3 regions of the Pantoea sp. USHLN298 genome follow, and region 2 is predicted to be linked to each of the others. Evidence: predicted binding sites of a transcription regulator. Region 2 holds the regulator's gene; each other region holds the start of a gene.

Region 1 (4,813 bases), on a different contig from region 2:
GAATTTGCCTTTATGGGCGGTTCAATGGGCTCAGTAGTGGGCGCTCGCTTTGTGCGTGCGGTTGAGCAGGCACTGGAAGATAATTGCCCGCTGATCTGTTTCTCCGCCAGTGGCGGGGCGCGTATGCAGGAAGCGCTGATGTCGCTGATGCAGATGGCGAAAACCAGCGCCGCGCTGGCTAAAATGCAGGAGCGCGGTCTGCCTTATATTTCGGTACTGACCGACCCGACCATGGGCGGCGTGTCAGCCAGTTTCGCCATGCTGGGCGATCTCAACGTGGCGGAACCGAAAGCGCTGATCGGCTTTGCCGGTCCTCGCGTAATCGAACAGACCGTGCGTGAAAAACTGCCGCCGGGCTTCCAGCGCAGTGAGTTCCTGATTGAAAAGGGCGCGATTGATATGATCATTCGCCGTCCGGAAATGCGGTACAAACTGGCAAGCCTGCTGGCGAAAATGATGAACCTGCCAGCACCGCTGCACGATGGTGAAGAGTCTGCCCCGGCGACGACTCAACCGGAGAGCAACGAGGCCTGACAGGAGATAGAGAGGCGCGCCCGTCGCGCCTTTTACCAATGCACCGTATACCTCAGCCTCCGTCTGCCGGGTATAAATAAGCAAAACGGGACATATGGACAATCTTCACCTCCCTCAAGCCACGTCGCCTTTGGCCACGTGGCTTTATTATCTTGAGCACCTGCATACTCAGGCCATCGAACTGGGCCTGGATCGTATTCGCCAGGTGGCGCAACGTCTCGACCTGCTGAAACCGGCTCCCTTCGTCTTCACCGTCGCCGGTACCAACGGCAAAGGCACGACCTGTCGCACGCTGGAAACGCTGCTGATGGCGGCTGGCTATCGCGTTGGCGTCTACAGTTCGCCGCATCTGGTGCGTTATACCGAACGGGTACGGGTTCAGGGCCAGGAGCTGAGCGAAGCACAGCACTGCGCCAGTTTCGCCGACATCGAAGCCGGACGCGGTGACATCTCTCTGACCTATTTCGAATTTGGCACCCTGTCAGCGCTGAAGCTGTTTCAACAGGCGCAGCTGGACGTGGTGATCCTGGAAGTGGGTCTCGGCGGACGGCTCGATGCCACCAATATTGTGGATGCGGATGTCGCGGTGGTCACCAGCATCGCGCTCGATCATATCGACTGGCTTGGCCCGGATCGGGAAAGTATTGGTCGTGAGAAAGCGGGCGTTTTCCGGGCCGGTAAACCGGCGGTAGTGGGTGAACCTGATATGCCGCGCAGTATTGCGGCGGTGGCCAGTGAAAAGGGCGTGGCGCTGCTGCAACGCAACCGTGACTGGTCTTACCGTGAGCAGCCGGAAAGCTGGTCGCTGCGTGACGCGCACGGCGAGCTGAACGATCTGCCGCTGCCGCAGGTACCGCTGCCGAATGCAGCGACGGCGCTGGTGGCGCTGCGCGCGTCCGGGCTGCAGGTCAGTGAAGCGCAGATCCGCGCCAGCCTGCCGTTAGCCATGCTGCCGGGTCGCTTTCAGACCCTGAGTGAATCGCCACGGGTGATTCTGGACGTGGCGCATAATCCGCACGCGGCGACCTATCTGGCGTCACGCCTGGCGACGCTGCCAAAAACCGGCAAGGTTCATGCGGTGGTGGGTATGCTGCATGACAAAGATATTGCCGGCACGCTGGCGGCGCTGTCACCGGCGGTGGATCGCTGGTACTGCGCGCCGCTCGACGGGCCTCGCGGGGCCACCGCGGCGCAGCTGCTGGAATGGCTGCCGCAGGGCGAGGCATTCAGCACGGTAGAACAGGCCTGGCAGCAGGCGCGCCAGCAGGCGCAGCCGCAGGACATTGTGCTGGTGTGTGGTTCGTTCCACACCGTGGCACAGGTCATGGAATCGATTGAAACGGAGAAAGGGCGTGGCAAGTAAGTTTCAGAACCGTTTAGTCGGCACCGTTATTCTGGTCGCCGTCGGCGTGATTGTATTGCCGGGGCTGCTGGACGGGCAGAAGAAGCACTATAAAGAGGAGTTCGCTGCCATTCCGCTGGTACCGAAACCGGACGATCAGCAGGACAGCGAGATGGTGCCGCCGGTGACCCAGACGCTGCCCGCGCAGCCGCCGGAAGGTGCCGGTAATGCGGTCAGCAGCAGCAATGGCAAAACCAGCGCACCGGCTGATCAGGGACGGACCAGACCGGCAGAAGAGAGCGAGCCCGCCGTGGTCACGCCACCGCCGGTCCATCAGTCAACGCCAGTGCAGGTGAAACCCAAACCGGTCGAACAGCCAAAACCGAAGCCGGTTGAGCAACCGAAACCAAAACCGGTCGAACAGCCAAAACCGAAACCGGTTGAGCAACCCAAACCGGTAGAGCAGCCGAAGCAGACTGAGCAGCCGAAAGCCGCGGAACCCGTCGCGCCTGCGGGTCAGGCCTATGTGGTTCAGCTGGGCGCACTGAAAAATGCCAGCAAAGTGAATGAGATTGTCGCGCAGCTGCGGCTGTCGGGTTATCGCGCCTTTACCGTGCCGTCAACGCCGGTACAGGGACAGATCACCCGCATTTACGTCGGACCGGACGCCTCAAAAGCTAAAATGCAGAGTGCAGTCGGCGAGCTGAAAGGCATCTCCGGACTGGGCGGTGTGGTGAAGCCATACAGCGCGCGCTAACCCTGGCGATTGGCGCTGCCGATAACAGTAACAGGCAGCGCCTTTAGCGCCATAGCACAGGCGGCTAACGTGGCGAAACGGGTAAAAAAATGATGATTTTCAACGGGCTGACCGTCAGGGAATCAACCAGGCGACGAAGGTTTTTTTCATCGCCTTTTTTATGGATGCAGAACAGGAAAACCGCTACGCAAACGTTTTCTTTTTCTGTTAGAATGCGCCCCGAACTGGATGCAGGGGTGCAATGGCACTGGCGCTGGAAGAGTTCATGATCTGGATTGATTACGTCATTATTGCGGTAGTTGGTTTTTCGGCTCTGGTCAGCCTGATCCGTGGGTTTGTCCGGGAAGCCTTATCTCTTGTTACCTGGGGATGCGCGTTTTTTGTCGCCAGTCATTACTACGCCTACCTTGCAGTCTGGTTTACAGGGTTTGACGACGAACTGGTTCGTAACGGTATCGCCATTGGGGTGTTGTTTGTCGCCACCCTGATTGTCGGTGCGATTGTGAATTACGTGATCGGCTCGCTGGTGGAAAAAACCGGCCTGTCGGGAACCGACCGGGTGTTGGGCGTCTGTTTCGGGGCGTTGCGTGGTGTGCTGATAGTAGCCGCTTTGCTGTTCTTCCTCGATACTTTCACCGGCTTTTCAAAAAGTCCGGACTGGCAACAGTCTCAACTCATTCCCGAGTTCAGTTATATAATCAGGTGGTTTTTCGATTACCTGAAAAGCACGTCGAGTTTTTTACCCCGGTGATGCGACCGGGAGTGCGGCTTAATGAGGAAATGACAACATGTGCGGTATTGTCGGTATCACCGGTTTCATGCCGGTCAACCAGTCGATCTATGACGCGTTAACGGTGCTCCAGCACCGCGGGCAGGATGCCGCAGGCATTTGTACTATCGATGCGCTGAAGTGCTTCCGTCTGCGTAAGGCCAATGGCCTGGTCAGCGACGTTTTCGAAGCACGCCACATGCAGCGTCTGCAGGGCAACATGGGGATTGGTCACGCGCGTTATCCTACCGCGGGCAGCTCAAGTGCCTCTGAAGCGCAGCCATTCTACGTAAACTCGCCGTACGGTATCACGCTGGCACATAACGGTAATCTGACCAACGCCCACGAACTGCGTAAGCATCTGTTCGAAAAAGGCCGTCGTCATGTGAATACCACCTCAGATTCTGAAATTCTGCTGAATATTTTTGCGCAGGAGCTGGATCGCTTCCAGAACGATCCGCTGGAAGCCGACAATATTTTTGCTGCCGTCGCGGCGGTGCACCAGCAGGTGCGCGGCGCCTATGCGGTGGTGGCGATGATCATCGGCCATGGCATGGTGGCGTTCCGCGATCCGAACGGCATCCGGCCGCTGGTGCTGGGCAAACGCGTAATCGCGGATGGCCGTACCGAATATATGGTCGCCTCGGAGAGCGTGGCGCTGGATACGTTGGGCTTTGAATTTATCCGTGACGTTGCGCCGGGTGAAGCGGTCTACGTCACTGAGCAGGGTCAGCTCTCGACCCGCCAGTGCGCCGAAAACCCGAAAAGCAATCCCTGCCTGTTCGAGTACGTCTACTTTGCCCGTCCCGACTCTTTCCTCGACAAGATTTCGGTCTACAGCGCCCGTGTCCGTATGGGTACCAAGCTGGGTGAGAAGATTGCCCGTGAGTGGGAAGATCTCGATATCGATGTGGTGATCCCGATTCCGGAAACCTCGACCGATATCGCGCTGGAAATTGCGCGCATTCTCGATAAACCCTATCGTCAGGGCTTCGTGAAAAACCGTTACGTTGGTCGTACCTTTATCATGCCGGGCCAGCAGTTGCGCCGCAGCGCTGTGCGCCGCAAGCTGAACGCTAACCGCGCCGAGTTCCGGGATAAAAACGTGTTGCTGGTGGATGACTCCATCGTGCGCGGCACCACCTCTGAGCAGATTATTGAGATGGCGCGTGAAGCCGGTGCGAAGCGGGTTTACCTGGCGTCAGCGGCACCGGAAATTCGTTTCCCGAACGTCTATGGCATTGATATGCCTAGCGCCACCGAGCTGATTGCTCACGGGCGTGAAGTGGAAGAGATTCGCCAGCTGATTAAAGCCGATGCGCTGATTTTCCAGGACCTCGACGATCTGATCGAAGCAGTGCGTGAAGAGAACCCGGATATTACCCAGTTTGAATGTTCGGTGTTTAACGGG
Region 2 (4,813 bases):
CGCGCCATTATGGTGGCGCACAACGCCACTTTCGATCTCAACTTCATGAATGCCGCCGCCGAACGCGCCAGCCTGAAACGCAATCCGTTTCACCCGTTCGCCACCTTTGATACCGCGGCGCTGAGCGGACTGGTGCTGGGTCAGACGGTGCTGGCGAAAGCCTGTAAAGCGGCAGGAATGGATTTTGACAGTACCCAGGCGCACTCGGCGCTGTACGATACCCAGCAGACCGCTATTTTGTTCTGTGAACTGGTGAATCGCTGGAAGCGACTGGGTGGATGGCCGCTGCCGTTTGCTGAAGGCGAGCCATCAGCGACCGCTGACTGAAGAACCGGCAATGAAAGACAATGAAAAAGGCCGACATCGCGTCGGCCTTTCTGTTTTATTCCGCTTCTTTAAACTTCTCTGCGGTCTCTTTGATCAGCGACTGCAGTTCACCGCGCTGGAACATCTCGACGATGATGTCACATCCGCCGACCAGCTCGCCATCAATCCACAGCTGTGGAAAGGTTGGCCAGTTGGCATATTTCGGCAGCTCTGCACGAATGTCCGGGTTCTGCAGAATATCCACGTAAGCAAAACGCTCACCGCAGGCTGACAGCGCCTGAACCGCCTGCGCAGAGAAACCGCAGCTTGGCAGTTTCGGTGAACCTTTCATGAACAGCAGGATCGGGTTTTCTGCGATCTGGCGCTGAATTTTTTCTACAGTACTCATAATTGCCTTCCTTAATTCGTCACTTCGTGTTTGTTTATTGTAGCGACTTCGCACCAGGACTGAAAACGAGATTTTACCGCTGCCGGATTAAATCGCCATGTTTGTTAAGTCCGCTCATCAGCCCTGATGCCACCCGGTTATTAACGGCCAGTAACATATTAATAATTTGCAATAGTTTTGCCGATATAAGACGCTGAAAATGTTCATTTTCAACGCAATTGCGTGAGGCCGAAAGATTAATAAAAAAAGGCGTTACTGTTTTCAAACGAACTGGACTAGAATGGCATCGGCGCTGATCCTGGATCAGATTATTCCCAACTTTGTCGCGGTGCGTAGTGGCCCTGACAACTTAACTAAAACCGGACTATGCGTTTAATCATTACGCTTTTCATTCTTGCCTTTGCGCAACTGTTCTTTAACATCGCTTCTGCCTCACCGCAGGCGCCGGTGAATGTCAGTTCGCATAAAGCAGAGAAAAAGAGTGCGCGCGAAGATGAGCGCCGCAAGCGTCGCCCGCTGAAAACGGCGGCAAAGAAAACACGCGTCAGTCCGATTCAGAAGCTCAAAGTCAAAAAACAGAAAAAAAGCGAACTCACCGCCAGCCATCTTCCCGCTAAGAAAAGTAAAACCTCCCTTAAAACGGCCAGTAAAAAACGCTACGGCCACCAGCGTTCGCTTAAAACCGTTGACGCCAGCAGCAGTGACACCGGCACCATTAAAATGAGCAAGTCACATCGTCAGCGTTACCAGAAAGCGCGCGAAACGGCGATGACCAAGTTGATGGGTCAGTTAGGCAAACCTTATCAATGGGGTGGCACCTCACCGCATACCGGTTTTGATTGCAGCGGCCTGGTCTGGTACGCCTATAAAGATTTGGTCAAGTTCAAGATCCCGCGCACCGCCAATGAGATGTTCCATCTGCGCGACGCCGCGCCGGTTAAACGTGAGTCACTGGAGAAAGGCGATTTAGTCTTTTTCCGCATCAATGGCCGCGGCACCGCCGATCACGTTGGGGTTTATCTCGGCAACGGCAAATTCATTCAGTCACCGCGTACCGGCAAAGATATTCAGATCAGTGCGCTGGGTGAAGACTACTGGCAGCGCCACTATATTGGTGCGCGTCGGGTCATGACGCCAAAGACCATTCGCTAACGCAGCCGTTGGGCGATCGCCAGACAGCAAAAAGCCGGGCCATGCCCGGCTTTTTCGATCAGTGCAGAATCGCGGTGAAGCTAAAAGCGACAATCATCAGCAGGCAGCCGACGGTAGTCATCAGCGCCAGTTTCAAATCGGTACTCATTTAACTCTCCTTAGTCACAATTTTTGTGGGGTTAAGCCATTTTCCCACAGGACCGGGTAAAAATCTCGTTTTATCCGCCCAGCCTTGTTAGAATCCTGCCTTTGTTGCGCAACGCGCGCAGCCCCGGTTCCGTTTGCTCTCTTTTCAGGCGCTCATTACCCGCCAGTCGCCCTGTTTACCGGTCAGAAAACCTGCATAATTGCGCAGAAAACCCTGAGCAGACGCAAACGTTTAACATTATGCTTATCATTGCGTTAGATAAGCCCTGGAGTCCGATTTTAATGGCAACAATTAAAGATGTGGCAAAACGCGCCGGCGTCTCAACGACCACCGTTTCGCACGTCATCAATAAAACGCGTTTTGTCGCTGAAGAGACGCGCAACGCCGTCTGGCAGGCGATTCAGGAACTGCACTATTCGCCCAGCGCCGTGGCGCGCAGCCTGAAGGTGAATCACACCAAAACGCTGGGCCTGCTGGCGACTTCCAGCGAAGCGCCCTACTTTGCTGAAATTATTGAAGCAGTGGAAAACCACTGTTTCGACAAAGGCTATACTCTGATTCTGGGTAATGCGCACAATGATCTGCAGAAGCAGCGCGCCTATCTCAGCATGATGGCGCAAAAGCGCGTCGATGGGCTGCTGGTGATGTGCTCTGAGTATCCGGACGATCTGCTGAAAATGCTGGAAGAGAACCGTAACATCCCGATGGTGGTAATGGACTGGGGCGAATCCCGCGCCGACTTTACCGACACGGTGCTGGACAATGCGTTTCAGGGCGGTTATCTCGCCGGGCGTTATCTGATTGAGCGTGGCCATCGCGAGATTGGCGCCATCCCCGGCCAGATGGAGCGCAACACCGGTGGCGGACGTCACGCCGGCTTCCTGAAGGCGCTGGAAGAAGCGGGTATTCAGCCGCGTGCCGAGTGGATTGTCCAGGGTGACTTTGAACCTGAATCGGGCTATCAGGCAATGCAGCAGATCCTGTCGCAGAAACAGCGCCCGACCGCGGTGTTCTGTGGTGGCGATATCATGGCGATGGGGGCGATTTGCGCCGCCGATGAGATGGGATTGCGCGTGCCGCAGGACATTTCGGTGATCGGCTATGACAATGTGCGCAACGCGCGCTACTTCGCGCCGGCGCTGACCACCGTTCATCAGCCGAAAGCGCAGCTGGGTGAGAAAGCGCTGGAGATGTTGCTGGATCGCATCACCAGCAAACGTGAGATTTCTCAAACCATCGAAGTGCATCCAACCCTGATTGAACGTCGTTCCGTAGCTGATGGTCCGTTCCGCGACTACCGCCGTTAATCTTCGCTTAACCACTCCTGATTAAGCGTTTGCGCATCACCCAGATAGCTGAGTAACCAGCCGGTCGCCGGTGATGCGCGATCTTCCGCCCAGCTGACACAACAGGGACTCTCCGGAAAAGCCACCGGCAGGGTCAGCTCCACCAGCGCGCCGCTGTCCAGCAACGGCCGGGCCAGATGACCAGGCACCATCGCCACGCACAATCCCGCCAGTACGCAATCCAGCCCGGTCTGCCATTCCGGCACCACCAGCCGACGCTGGTTGTCGAGCGTCCACGTCATCCGGCGTGGCAGCGCGCGCGAAGTATCTTCCAGAACCAGCGACGGCCAGCTGCGCAGGGTATCGTCATCTATCTGGCTCACTTCCGTCAGCGGATGGTGGTTCGCGACTACGCAGCGCCAGTTGAGCGTCCCCATATCGCGAAAGGCAAAGCGGCCGCCGACCGGGATCGCCTGAGTCGCGCCGATAGCAACCTCCACCCGGCCATCCGCCAGCGCATCCCAGACGCCGTTGAACACTTCATAACTGATGTGCAACTCCATGTCAGGAAAGTGCCGGTAAAAATCCTTCACTAATTGTCGGGTACGCTGCGGCTTGACGATACAGTCCACCGCAATACTTAACTGCCCGCGCCAGCCGTTGGCCAGCTGCTGACACTGGCGGCGGGTGGCGAGCATTTTTTTGATGACGCTGCGCCCTTCCCGGACAAAATGCTCTCCCGCAGGGGTTAATACCACCTCACGATGCTGACGTTCAAACAGCGGAACCGCCAGCCAGGTCTCCAGCTGGCGCACCGTGTAGCTGATAGCCGACGGCACCCGATGCAGCTCCTGCGCCGCCGCGCTGAAGCTGCCACCGCGCGCCACGGCATCCACCACTTCTAACGCATATTCTGACCACATATTCTGCCTTCAAATTTTTTAACAGCAATAGGCAAATATTAGCGTTTCACAGCGGCAAACGCACCTTTTACACTCTGCCGCGTTCAACCTGCAAAATGAGAATCAGATGTCACCGTCAAAAGGATTTATGCCTTATCTCGCTCTGCTGAGCATGCTGGGCTTTTTAGCCACCGATATGTACCTGCCCGCGTTTGGCGCGATGCAGCAAACTTTCAATACCTCGCCTGGCCTGATCAGTGCCAGCATGAGCCTGTTCCTGGCCGGTTTTGCCTGCGGTCAGCTGTTCTGGGGTCCGCTCTCCGATCGCATCGGGCGTAAGCCGGTGCTGCTGGCCGGACTGGCGCTGTTCGCCGTCGGCTGTGCCGGTATGCTGTGGGTAGAGGATATTTATCTGATGCTGGCGCTGCGCTTTGTTCAGGCGATTGGCGTCTGTGCGGCCGCTGTCAGCTGGCAGGCGCTGGTGGTCGATCGCTATCCGGCCGCACGTGCTAATAAGGTGTTTGCCACCATCATGCCGCTGGTGGCGCTTTCGCCAGCCCTGGCACCGCTGTTAGGCGCGTGGCTGATTGGTCATTTCCACTGGCGTTCG
Region 3 (4,813 bases), on a different contig from region 2:
TATGCAGCAGGCATCACGCGTCTCGGATTACACCGCGTTTATGCATCAGGGCGCGTTAGTGGAGTTTGATGATACCGATCGGATCTTTACCGCCCCGAAACAGCGGCGCACCGAAGATTACATCACCGGTCGCTACGGCTAAGAAGAGGGAGAAGGGCGAGGCTTTTGGCAGACGGCTCATAAACGCAAAGCGATGGGAGCCTATGCCCGTAGTAACGCCGCGCGGTGAGGGATGGCGTTTTTTGCGTCTTTACGGAGGGCGTAGGTTCCCTGAGCCTTTACTCCACGACTCTTTCAGGAGAAGCCCGGGCTTCTCCTTCCAGGTCACTCGTGGGCGTAGCCTTGCGGCGGCAGGGGTTCCCCATCCAGCCAGGCTTTGCCATCACGCATTTTGAGTCGTCCGTCGATAAACCAGCTAATCACCAGCGGATAGATCGCATGTTCCTGATGCTGCACCCGCTCAGTTATCTCCGCTTCGCTGTCGTCAGGGAACACCGGTACTTTGGCCTGCAAAATCACCGGGCCGCCATCCAGCTCATCGGTGACGAAGTGCACCGAGGTTCCATGTTCGCTGTCGCCATTCTCCAGCGCCTGACGATGGGTATGCAGGCCCGGATATTTCGGCAGCAGGGAAGGATGAATATTCAGCAGACGGTCGTGGAAATGGGCGACAAAGGCGCGACTGAGAATGCGCATGTAGCCCGCCAGCACCACCAGATCCGGCGAAAACGCCTCGATTTCAGCGATCAGCTGCCGGTCAAAAGCGTCGCGGTCAGCAAAGTCGCTGGCCGCCAGCGCTTTCGCGGGAATACCTGCCTCCTGCGCCCGGGTCAGACCATAGGCGGCGGCGCGGTTGCTGATAACGGCAGCAACGCTGCCGTCAATCCGCCCGCTGGCGCAGGCGTCAAGGATGGACTGAAGGTTGCTTCCGTTACCGGAAATCAGGACAACCAGCTTTTTCATCCGTTGATAACCACACGCTCTTCAGCATCCGAGGCTTTGATCACGCCCAGCTTCCAGGCTTTCTCGCCGGCCGCCTGCATCAGCGCGACCGCTTTATCTGCATCAGCCGGGCTCAGGGCAATGATCATTCCGACGCCGCAGTTAAAGGTGCGGTACATCTCAAAGCGGCTGACGTTGCCCGCCTGCTGCATCCAGCTGAACACCGCTGGCCACTGCCAGCTCGTCTCGTCAATCACCGCCTGGGTGTTGTCGGGCAGCACGCGTGGAATGTTTTCCCAGAAGCCGCCGCCGGTCAGGTGCGCAATGGCATGCACATCGACCTGCTCAATCAGGCTGAGAATATTTTTCACATAGATGCGGGTCGGTTCCAGCAGATGATCGGCCAGCGGTTTGCCTTCCAGCTGTTCAGTCAGCGGATCGGTATTGCTGACCTCCAGAATCTTGCGCACCAGCGAATAGCCGTTGGAGTGCGGACCGCTTGAGCCCAGCGCGATCAGCACGTCACCATCCTGCACTTTACTGCCGTCGATGATTTCAGACTTTTCAACCACGCCGACACAGAAACCGGCCACGTCGTAATCTTCACCGTGGTACATGCCCGGCATTTCAGCGGTTTCGCCGCCAACCAGCGCACAACCTGACTGCAGGCAGCCTTCGGCGATGCCGGTGATGACCGCGGAGGCGGTATCAACATCCAGTTTGCCGGTGGCGTAGTAGTCGAGGAAGAACAGCGGCTCGGCACCCTGAACCACCAGATCGTTGACGCACATGGCGACCAGATCGATGCCAATCGCATCGTGGCGCTTGAGGTCCATCGCCAGACGCAGCTTGGTGCCGACGCCATCGGTGCCGGAGACCAGCACCGGTTCACGGTATTTTTGCGGCAGCGCGCAAAGCGCACCGAAGCCGCCCAGTCCACCCATCACTTCCGGGCGACGCGTCTTTTTCACTACGCCTTTAATACGGTCAACCAGGGCGTTACCAGCATCAATATCAACACCGGCGTCTTTGTAGCTGAGAGAGGTCTTGTCGGTCACTGCGAGGTCCCCACGCGAGTTGCGGTTGGTGGTTTAAATAAAGCGCGGCAATTCTACCAGCGCAGGCAAACGTTTGCGAGTCCGGGATTGCGCACCGGGTGATTTTCATCAATCCTTATTTTGTCCCGGTAAAAGCTGCCGCTTTGCGCAAGGATAAGTGGCGCAGAGGCGAAAAGGCGGTATAATCCCGCGATTTTTTTTTAGCTCAACTCACTCCGGGAGAACACCAATGAAGATCGTGGAAGTCAGACACCCGCTGGTCAAACATAAACTGGGCTTGATGCGTGAGCATGATATCAGTACCAAGCGTTTCCGCGAGCTGGCATCAGAAGTGGGCAGCCTGCTGACCTACGAAGCCACCGCCGACCTGGAAACCGAAAAAGTGACCATTGAGGGCTGGAATGGCCCGGTGCAGATCGATCAAATCAAAGGTAAAAAAATTACGGTGGTCCCGATTCTGCGTGCCGGTCTCGGCATGATGGAAGGCGTGCTGGAACATGTTCCCAGCGCCCGCATCAGCGTGGTGGGCGTTTACCGCGATGAAGAAACCCTGGAGCCGGTCCCTTATTTCCAGAAGCTGGTCTCGAATATTGAAGAGCGTCTGGCGCTGGTGGTCGATCCGATGCTGGCGACCGGTGGCTCGATGATCGCCACTATCGATCTGCTGAAAAAAGCCGGTTGCAGCAGCATTAAAGTGCTGGTGCTGGTGGCGGCGCCAGAAGGGATTGCGGCGCTGGAAAAAGCGCATCCTGACGTCGAACTCTATACCGCGTCAGTCGATCAGGGACTGAACGAAAAAGGTTACATCATTCCCGGGCTGGGTGACGCCGGGGATAAGATTTTCGGAACCAAATAAATCGCATAGCCGGCCGGAGAGTCGGCTTTTTTTTGGCAAAAAAGCATCATCCCCAATCCGATAGCCTCTGCCGCTGGCGACAGGTTCACGCCTTGTGCGTGGATGTGACTCGTCGCGGCTGCAGCGAGGAAGGGGATGCATAACATAAGGGGATAAATGATGACTCGTCGCGCCATTGGCGTCAGTGAACGACCGCCGTTACTGCAAACCATTCCACTCAGCCTGCAACACCTGTTCGCCATGTTTGGCGCCACGGTGCTGGTGCCGATTCTGTTTCATATCAACCCGGCTACCGTGCTGTTATTCAACGGCGTCGGCACGCTGATCTATCTGTTTATCTGTAAGGGCAAAATCCCCGCCTATCTCGGTTCGAGCTTTGCGTTTATCTCGCCGGTGTTGCTGCTGTTGCCGCTGGGCTATGAGGTGGCGCTGGGCGGATTTATTCTGTGCGGCGTGCTGTTCTGTATCGTGGCGCTGATTGTGAAGCGGGCCGGTACCGGCTGGCTGGATGTGATGTTCCCGCCGGCGGCGATGGGCGCGATTGTTGCGGTGATCGGTCTGGAACTGGCGGGCGTCGCGGCCAACATGGCAGGCCTGCTGCCGGCTGAGGGCAGCGCGCCCGACAGCACCACGGTGATCATCTCGCTGGTTACGCTGGCGGTGACGGTGTTCGGATCGGTGCTGTTTCGTGGCTTCCTGGCGATTATCCCGATTCTGATCGGGGTGCTGGTCGGCTATGTGCTCTCCTGGTTTATGGGCATCGTTGACTGGCGTGGAGTCGAGAACGCGCCGTGGTTCGCGCTGCCGACCTTCTATACGCCGCGCTTTGAGTGGGTAGCGATGCTCACCATTCTGCCGGCGGCGCTGGTGGTGATTGCCGAACACATCGGGCATCTGGTGGTGACGGCCAACATTGTGAAGAAAGATCTGATCCGCGATCCCGGCCTGCATCGTTCGATGTTCGCCAATGGCTTATCGACGGTGATCTCTGGCTTCTTTGGCTCAACCCCTAATACCACCTACGGTGAGAACATCGGCGTGATGGCGATTACCCGCGTCTACAGTACCTGGGTGATTGGCGGCGCGGCGATCCTCGCCATTCTGCTGTCGTGCGTCGGTAAACTGGCGGCGGCGATTCAGGCGATCCCGGTGCCGGTGATGGGCGGCGTCTCGCTGCTGCTCTATGGGGTGATTGGCGCGTCCGGTATCCGGGTACTGATCGAATCCAAAGTGGATTACAACAAAGCGCAGAACCTGATCCTGACCTCGGTGATCCTGATCATCGGCGTCAGCGGCGCGAAGGTACATATCGGTGCGGCGGAGCTGAAAGGCATGGCGCTGGCCACGCTGGTTGGCGTGGGACTGGCGCTGATCTTCCGTGTGATTTCACTGCTGCGCCCGGAAGAAGTAGTGCTGGAAGCGGAAGATCGTCAGGATTCCTGATCGTCGGCACGCGCATCAGATCGGGGCAGGGACGCTCCATTCATCTCTTTCTGAAAACTGTGGTAGACTTCCCCGGTTTTTTGCTTGTTCTCTTGCTGAGGTGCTTCTGAACACGCCGGCACAATTGTCATTGCCACTCTATTTGCCTGACGACGAAACCTTCGCCAGCTTCTGGCCGGGGGAAAACCCGTCGCTGATTGCCGCGCTGAAAGGTGCTCTCAACCAACAACATGGCAGCTATCTCTACTTCTGGTCGCGTGAAGGCGGTGGCCGGAGCCATTTGCTGCATGCGGCTTGCGCTGAAATGTCTGCACGCGGTGCGGCGGTCGGCTATGTGCCGCTGGATAAGCGTACCTGGTTCGTGCCGGAAGTGCTGGAAGGGATGGAGCAACTGTCACTGGTCTGCATCGATAATATCGAGTGCATCGCCGGCGAGCCGGAGTGGGAGATGGCGATCTTTGATCTCTACAACCGCATTCTGGAAACCGGCAATACCCGCCTGTTTATTACCGGC

Evidence for each region. The regulator PurR, encoded in region 2, represses purine synthesis genes. The targets are predictions, from matches to a motif close to CANGCAAACGTTTGCNTG.
Region 1: a site for PurR is predicted at 2,818-2,835, ahead of cvpA (colicin V production protein). Genes of this name have one in related genera too.
Region 3: a site for PurR is predicted at 2,063-2,080, ahead of purM (phosphoribosylformylglycinamidine cyclo-ligase). Genes of this name have one in related genera too.

The regions. Positions count from the first base shown of each region.
Region 1 covers NZ_JBBCRO010000003.1:326,984-331,796, reverse strand. The annotation lists gene accD (acetyl-CoA carboxylase, carboxyltransferase subunit beta) at 1-534, shown strand, start outside; gene folC (bifunctional tetrahydrofolate synthase/dihydrofolate synthase) at 629-1,897, shown strand; gene dedD (cell division protein DedD) at 1,887-2,633, shown strand; gene cvpA (colicin V production protein) at 2,899-3,384, shown strand; gene purF (amidophosphoribosyltransferase) at 3,422-4,813, shown strand, end outside.
Region 2 covers NZ_JBBCRO010000001.1:924,626-929,438, reverse strand. The annotation lists gene rnt (ribonuclease T) at 1-327, shown strand, start outside; gene WFK59_RS04445 (Grx4 family monothiol glutaredoxin) at 383-718, opposite strand; gene WFK59_RS04440 (C40 family peptidase) at 1,082-1,867, shown strand; gene cydH (cytochrome bd-I oxidase subunit CydH) at 1,926-2,015, opposite strand; gene purR (HTH-type transcriptional repressor PurR) at 2,297-3,322, shown strand; gene punR (DNA-binding transcriptional activator PunR) at 3,319-4,224, opposite strand; gene punC (purine nucleoside transporter PunC) at 4,331-4,813, shown strand, end outside.
Region 3 covers NZ_JBBCRO010000003.1:484,624-489,436, reverse strand. The annotation lists gene pstB (phosphate ABC transporter ATP-binding protein PstB) at 1-142, shown strand, start outside; gene purN (phosphoribosylglycinamide formyltransferase) at 325-963, opposite strand; gene purM (phosphoribosylformylglycinamidine cyclo-ligase) at 960-2,000, opposite strand; gene upp (uracil phosphoribosyltransferase) at 2,230-2,856, shown strand; gene uraA (uracil permease) at 3,016-4,299, shown strand; gene hda (DnaA inactivator Hda) at 4,406-4,813, shown strand, end outside.